DNA from 2 places in the Microbacterium sp. JC 701 genome. Region 2 is predicted to be linked to the other one. Evidence: riboswitches for the same ligand, from Rfam matches in the RefSeq annotation. Region 2 holds a riboswitch; the other holds the start of a gene.
The links. A riboswitch is a leader RNA that binds a small molecule or an ion and turns the genes downstream of it on or off. The one in region 2 is predicted to bind thiamine pyrophosphate.
Positions count from the first base shown of each region.

Region 1 (3,398 bases), on a different contig from region 2:
ACCCACGCCTCCCTGCGCGCGCTCCTCCCCGCGCGCGCTCCTCCCTCCCCGCACGCCTCGAGCAGGCGCACCCGCATCGAACACACGCCCTCGCCTCGAGCAGGCGCACCCGCGCCCGCGCCGATGCGCTCGCCTCGAGCAGACGCGCCCGCGCCCGCGCCCGGCAGGCGCGCCTGCGCTGAGCAGCGGCACCCGCGGCCTCGCGCTCGCCTCGCCATCACACCCGCCAACGCCCGCCCGCATTCGTGCCCGGCAGCTGCGTCAGCGCTGGTGAGCGGCGCCCCCCGCGCTCGCCTCGCCATCGCCCTCGCTCCCCCACGCCCGCACCCGCCCGCACCCGCACCCGCACGCGCACGCGCACGCACCGTACGCTCGACGCATGCCTCTCGCCCTCGTCACCGGCGCCGCACGCGCGAACAGCATCGCGGCCGCGATCGTTCCGCGCCTCCGCGACGAGGGGTGGGATGTCGTCACGAGCGAGCTCGCCTCCGGCGACTACCCGTGCGACCTGGCCGATCCGGCGGCACCGACCGAGCTGATCGAGCGCATCGCCCGCGAGCGTGGCCCCCTGCACGCGCTGGTGCTGAGCCACGCCCACGACATCGAGAGCGGCATCCTCGACACCAGCGCCGAAAGCTTCGACACCCACGTCGCCGTGAACGCCCGGGCGTCTCTGCTGCTCATCGCCGCGTTCGCGCGGCAGGTCGACGAGACGGGCGGTGCCATCGTCGCCTTCACCAGCGACCACACCACCGGCAATCTGCCGTACGGCGCGTCGAAGGGCGCGCTCGATCGCATCGTGATCTCAGCGGCTCGAGAGCTCGGGCCTCGCGGCATCTCCGCGAACGTCGTCAACCCCGGCCCCATCGACACCGGCTGGATGGACGATGAGACCCGCGACGCCCTGACGCCCCATCACGCGCTCGGTCGCATGGGAACCCCGCGCGACATCGCCGGGATCACGGCGTTCCTGCTCTCCCCTCAGGGGCGCTGGATCAGCGGTCAGCTGCTCCACACCGACGGCGGGTTCTCGGCGCGGTTCTGAGGCCCGCGCCCGCTCCCGCGCGGGGCGGCGGTGGCCACGTCGCTCCGTTCCGGGGCGCAGCCGCCCCTGCCCCAGCACGTCCGACCCCTTCGGTATTCCTCACGTTCCGGCGCACGCGATCGCGGCCGCGGCCTTCGTGCTAGCGTCGCCCGCAGTGACACGGGGTGCCCGCCAGGGCTGAGAACACACCCGTCGAACCTGATCTAGTTCGTACTAGCGAAGGGATGTCGCGAATGGTCGTTCGCACGTCGTCGTCTCCGTCCACCCCCGCAGAGGCCCTCGAGGCCGTGCGCCGAGCCGCGCCGCTCACGCAGTGCATCACGAATGCGGTGGTGACGAACTTCACCGCCAACGCACTCCTGGCTCTCGGCGCGGCTCCCGCGATGTGCGACATCCCCGGCGAGGCCGGGATGTTCGCCGGGATCGCCGGGGGCGTGCTGGTGAACCTCGGCACCCCGACTGCCGAGCAGCGCGACGCGGCACGCGAGGCCGTCGTCGCCGGCACTCCCTGGGTGCTGGATCCGGTCGCCGTCGGAGCCCTCCCCGTGCGCACGGCGCTGGCGCACGAGTTGCTCGCGGCGCGACCGGCGATCATCCGCGGCAACGCCTCCGAGATCCTCGCCCTCGCGGGAACAGGGGCGGGCGGCCGCGGAGTCGACGCGACCGACTCCCCCAGCGACGCGCGTGACGCGGCCGTCGCCCTCGCAGGACGCACCGGCGCGACGGTCGCGGTGTCGGGAGAGATCGACCTGATCGTGGATGCCGATCGCGAGGCGCGGATCGTCGGGGGCAGCGCCCTGCTCACCCAGGTCACCGGAGGGGGATGCGCCCTCGGCGCGGCGATGGCCGCGTTCGCCGCCGTCACCGCACCGTTCGAGGCCGCCGTCGCTGCGAGCACCGTATGGGCGGCGGCGTCGGAACGCGCGGCCCGCTCCTCACGGGGGCCCGGCTCGTTCGCGGCGGCGTTCCTCGACGAACTCGCCGCCCTCAGCCCCGACGATCTCGAGGCACGTACCGGAGGCGGTCGATGATGCCCGACCTGCCGCTGCACCTCGTCACCGACCACCGCGTGCCTTTCCCCCGTCTGCGCGACATCGTCGATGCCGCGGTCTCTGCCGGAGTCACGGTCGTGCAGTTGCGCGACAAGATCGCGACGGGCGGCGAGCTCTTCGCCCGCACCCTCGACCTCGCCGACGTCATCGCCGGGCGCTGCGCCTTCGTCGTCGACGACCGCCTCGACGTGGTGCTCGCCGCACGCTCGCGCGGTGCGCAGGTCGACGGTGTCCACCTCGGCCAGAGCGACCTGCCCGTCGACGCCGCGCGAACCCTCCTGGGTCCCGCCGCCCTCATCGGCTGGACCGCCAACACCCCCGCGCACCTCTCGGTGGCACATTCCCTGCCCGCGCGGACCGTCGACTACCTCGGCGTCGGCGTGATCCGCGCCACGCAGACCAAGCCCGACCATCCCACTCCGCTCGGCATCGAGGGATTCGCCGAGATCGCGGCATCCACCCCTCTTCCCTGCGTCGCGATCGGCGGCATCGGCGAGGGCGACGTCGCGGCGCTGCGCGGGGCCGGAGCGGCGGGTGTGGCCGTCGTATCGGCCGTGTGCGCAGCAGACGACCCGGGATCGGTCGTCCGCGCCCTGCGCACCGCGTGGGCGGCCGACGCATGAGCGTGCGTGTGCTGAGCATCGCCGGCACAGACCCGACCGGCGGTGCCGGCGTGCAGGCCGACCTCAAGTCGATCGCCGCGTTCGGCGGATACGGCATGGCCGTGGTCACCGCTCTGGTCGCCCAGAACACCCGCGGCGTGCGTGCGGTGCACGTTCCTCCGACGGAGTTCCTCGAAGCGCAATTGCGAGCGGTGAGCGACGACGTCGAGATCGACGCCGTGAAGATCGGCATGCTCGGCTCGGCTCCGATCGTCGCGGTCGTCGATGCCTGGCTCGCGCAGGTCCGACCGCCCCTCGTCGTTCTCGACCCCGTGATGGTGGCCACCAGCGGCGACCGCCTGCTCGACACCGACGCCGAAGACGCCGTTCGGTCGCTCTGCCGTCGGGCCGATCTCGTCACCCCGAACCTCGCCGAATTGGCCGTGCTCGTGGGCGAGCCCCGCGCGACGACGTGGGACGCCGCCGTCGCTCAGGCCCGATCGTTGGCTGCGAGCGCGCAGACCCGCGTGCTGCTGAAGGGCGGCCATCTCGCGGGGGCCGAGAGTCCGGATGCCATCGTCGACGCGACCGGCGTGCACGAGGTCGCAGGGGTCCGCGTCGCCACCCGCCACACGCACGGCACCGGGTGCTCGCTGTCGTCGGCGATGGCCACTCTCGCCGCGTCCGGCCTGTCGTGGC
Region 1 covers NZ_JAJNCV010000001.1:38-3,435, forward strand. The annotation lists gene LPW41_RS00005 (SDR family oxidoreductase) at 380-1,045, shown strand; TPP riboswitch at 1,196-1,287, shown strand; gene thiM (hydroxyethylthiazole kinase) at 1,279-2,076, shown strand; gene thiE (thiamine phosphate synthase) at 2,076-2,720, shown strand; gene thiD (bifunctional hydroxymethylpyrimidine kinase/phosphomethylpyrimidine kinase) at 2,717-3,398, shown strand, end outside.
Region 1: another riboswitch for thiamine pyrophosphate. It lies ahead of thiM (hydroxyethylthiazole kinase); the one in region 2 lies ahead of LPW41_RS15495 (ECF transporter S component).

Region 2 (3,398 bases):
GACCTTCGTCACGGGGTTCACGCCGTCGAGCCACGCCGTGCGCGCGGGGGCCTCGACCACGACGCTCACGCGGCCTCCCCCAGGCGGATGCGGTGCTGCCCGAGATGGCGCACCACGTCGGCGTCGTGCGTGACGGCGACCACCGCGCGCCCGCGTGCGATCTCGCGTTGCAGCAGGGCGACGAGCTCGGTCCAGCCGCGACGGTCCTGACCGAAGGTCGGCTCGTCGAGCACGATCACTTCGGGCGAGGCGGCGAGCACCGTCGCCACCGATAGGCGCCTCTTCTGGCCGCCCGACAGGGTGAACGGGTTGGCGAGGGCGAGGGGGGCAAGGTCGAGTCGCTCGAGCAGTTCGTCGACGATCTGCTCGACCTGAGCCGCCGGCATCCGGAGCGCTCTCGGCCCCACGGCGAGCTCGTCGCGCAGCGTCGACGCCAGGAACTGGTGCTCGGGCTCCTGGAACACCGTGCCGATGCGCGTGAGCAGTTCGGTGGAGCGCCAGCGGGACGGGCGCCGGATGCCGCGGGCCGCGAGCCCCGCCGCGGCGGTCACCTCTCCGCGGACTTCGGGCAGGAGCCCCGCGAGGGTGAGCGCGAGCGTCGACTTGCCCGCGCCGTTCGGGCCCGTCACGACGGTGCCCGCGCCGGTGGGGACGATCAGGTTGAGGTCGGACGCGACGACGGTGCCCTTCTCGCGCCCGATGGCCAACGTCTCGGCCGTCAGCACGGCATCCGGATTCGACGAGGGAGCGGCGACCGGAAGCTCCACCGGGCGACCCGGGACCCACACTCCGGCGGCGGCGAGCGCGTCGCCATATTCCGCGAACACGCGATCGGGCGGGCCGTCGGCGATCAGCCCCCCGCCCGGCGCCAGCACCACGACCCGCGTCATGAGGTCGGCCCACACGGCGGTGCGGTGCTCTATCAGCACGAGCGTCGTGCCCTCGCGCGCGATGACGCCCTCGACGGCCGCGCGCACGTCGTCGACGCCGTCGGGGTCGAGGTTGGCGGTCGGCTCGTCGAGCAGCAGCAGTCCGGGGTGCATCGCGAGCACACCCGCGAGCGCGAGGCGCTGTTTCTGCCCGCCCGACAGCGCCTTCGTCGGGCGGTCGAGGGGCACGGTCAGACCGACGGAGGCCAGAGCGTGCGCCACCCGGTGGGGGATGTCGGATGCCGGCACCCCGAGGTTCTCGCACCCGAAGGCCACGTCGTCGCCCACCTTCGACAGCACGATCCCCGCCTCGGGGTCCTGCAGGACCAGGCCGATGCGTCCGCGTTGCCCCTCGGGCGCCCCGCCGTCGACGAGGATGCGCCCGGTCTGCTCCCCCTCGTCACTGCCTCCGAGCAGGCCCGCGAGACCGGCGAGCAGGGTCGACTTGCCCGCACCCGAGGCGCCGAGCAGCAGCACCCGCTCGCCGGGCTCGATGACGAGGTCGATCTCGCGCGTGGCGGGGAGCTTGCGACCGGCGTAGCGCCAGCCCCAGCCTTCGACGTCGACGCGCGCGGGATGCGGCATCAGACGTCGCGGCGGCGTTCCCGCCCGGCGGCGAAGCGGCTCAGCGCACCGGTGGCCGCCAGTGCACGCACGAGCAGCCAGCCGACCAGACCGGCCAGCAGCGCACCCGAAACCACGAGGGTGCCGAGGTAGATGAGGTTGAACTCGACGGTCTTGGCGATATTCGGCGACGACCCGACGAACAGCTCGTTCAGCCACGCGCCGACGCCCGCGCCGACTCCGGCGAGCATGGCGACCGGCAGGGTGAATCGCAGGTAGAGGAAGGCGAGGAAGATCAGCTCGGCGCCGAGGCCCTGAGCCAGGCCCGACACGATCGTGAGCGGACCCCACACGTTGCCGATGAGGGCCGAGACGACGGCGGCCACGAGCTCGACCAGCAGAGCCGCGCCGGGCTTGCGGATGATCAGCCCGCCGACGACGCCGCCGATCAGCCAGATACCGACCGCGAGGCCCCCGAGACCGGGAGTGACGCCGTCCATGGCGACGAACCAGAGGCCGCCGACAGTGTTCCAGGCCCAGAACACCAGGCCGATCGCGACGCCGAGCACGGCGGCGACGACGATGTCGACGACACGCCACCGCAAGCGGTCCGAGGCGACGACCGTCGAGCGGTTCGCGGGGGCAGACGTGGACGTGTGCATTTCTCTCCTCCCTGCGCCGGCATGATCCGGATCAGGTTCGACGGTCGAAGCGTGGATTCGCTTCCTCTCAGCCCGGCTCACCGGACTCCCGTGGGTTGTGGTGACGAGTATAGGGGCACGCCCGGGGTAGCGTGGGCGGGTGAGCGAGCAGATCCCGGAGTCGCGATGCGCGCCGCGGAACCCGGACGAGCCGCTCGCCGCTCCGGCGGAGTCGGAGCAGACTTCGGATGCCGCTTCCCCGGCCGATCCGCGGGCTGCAGGCGCCGTCGAGGCCGAGGCGTCCGAGGCCGGGGCTCCCGTTACCGCGAGTGCCGCCGACGCCGAGGCACCCCGGACCGGCGCTGCCGCCGTCGCACCGGCCGCCGAGGGCGCCGAAGCCGAGGCGTCCCCAGCCACAACCACGCAGCCGTCACCGGCGGACGCGACGACCCCGCCGCCGACGACCGACGCCTCGCCCGCGTCGACCGCCGCCGCGGCATCCGGAACCTCCACCGTCATCGGAGCGCTCGCGTGGGTCGACCCCCACCAGGCAGCCGCTCCGCGCCCCGCCCCGACCTTCGTCGTCTCCGGATCGACCCTTCGCGCGGGCGATCTGCTGGCCGGAGGGCGCCGGCGCCGCCTGCGTCCAGCCACCGTCGTTCCGCCGATCCTCCTGCTCATGCTGGTCGCGGCATACGTCGCCGCGACCCTGCTCTGGCCGTTGAACGCCGTGGCTCCGACCGTGCGCACCGTCGCCGCGCAGCCGACCGCCGCGCCCACGGCGAACCCCGCGTGGCCGGCGCAGGGCGAAGCGGCGATCGCGCTCGACGGCATGCCCGAGACGCTCTCGACTCCCGCGAACGCCCCCGAGTCGATCGCGAGCATCACGAAGGTCGTCACCGCCCTCGTCGTGCTCGACAAGCTGCCGCTGGCGCCGGGCGAGCAGGGTGGCACGTACGCCTTCACGCAGGCCGACAGCGCCGACTACTGGCAGTACCGGGCGCGCGGCGAATCGTCGCTCGACGTGCCCGTCGACGGCACGCTCACCCAGTTGCAGATGCTGCAGGGCATGCTCATCGCCTCCGCGAACAACTACGCGCAGCGCCTGTCGAACGACCTCTTCGGATCGGATGCCGCCTTCGCCGCCGCCGCGGGAGAGTACCTCGCCCAGCGCGGCATCGACGGCATCACGATCGTCAACCCGACCGGGATCGAGGCGGGCAACACCGCGACGCCCGCCGCCCTCATCGCCCTCGCCGAGCGC
Region 2 covers NZ_JAJNCV010000004.1:277,822-281,219, forward strand. The annotation lists gene LPW41_RS15485 (energy-coupling factor transporter transmembrane protein EcfT) at 1-69, opposite strand, end outside; gene LPW41_RS15490 (ABC transporter ATP-binding protein) at 66-1,514, opposite strand; gene LPW41_RS15495 (ECF transporter S component) at 1,514-2,155, opposite strand; TPP riboswitch at 2,147-2,257, opposite strand; gene LPW41_RS17130 (D-alanyl-D-alanine carboxypeptidase family protein) at 2,295-3,398, shown strand, end outside.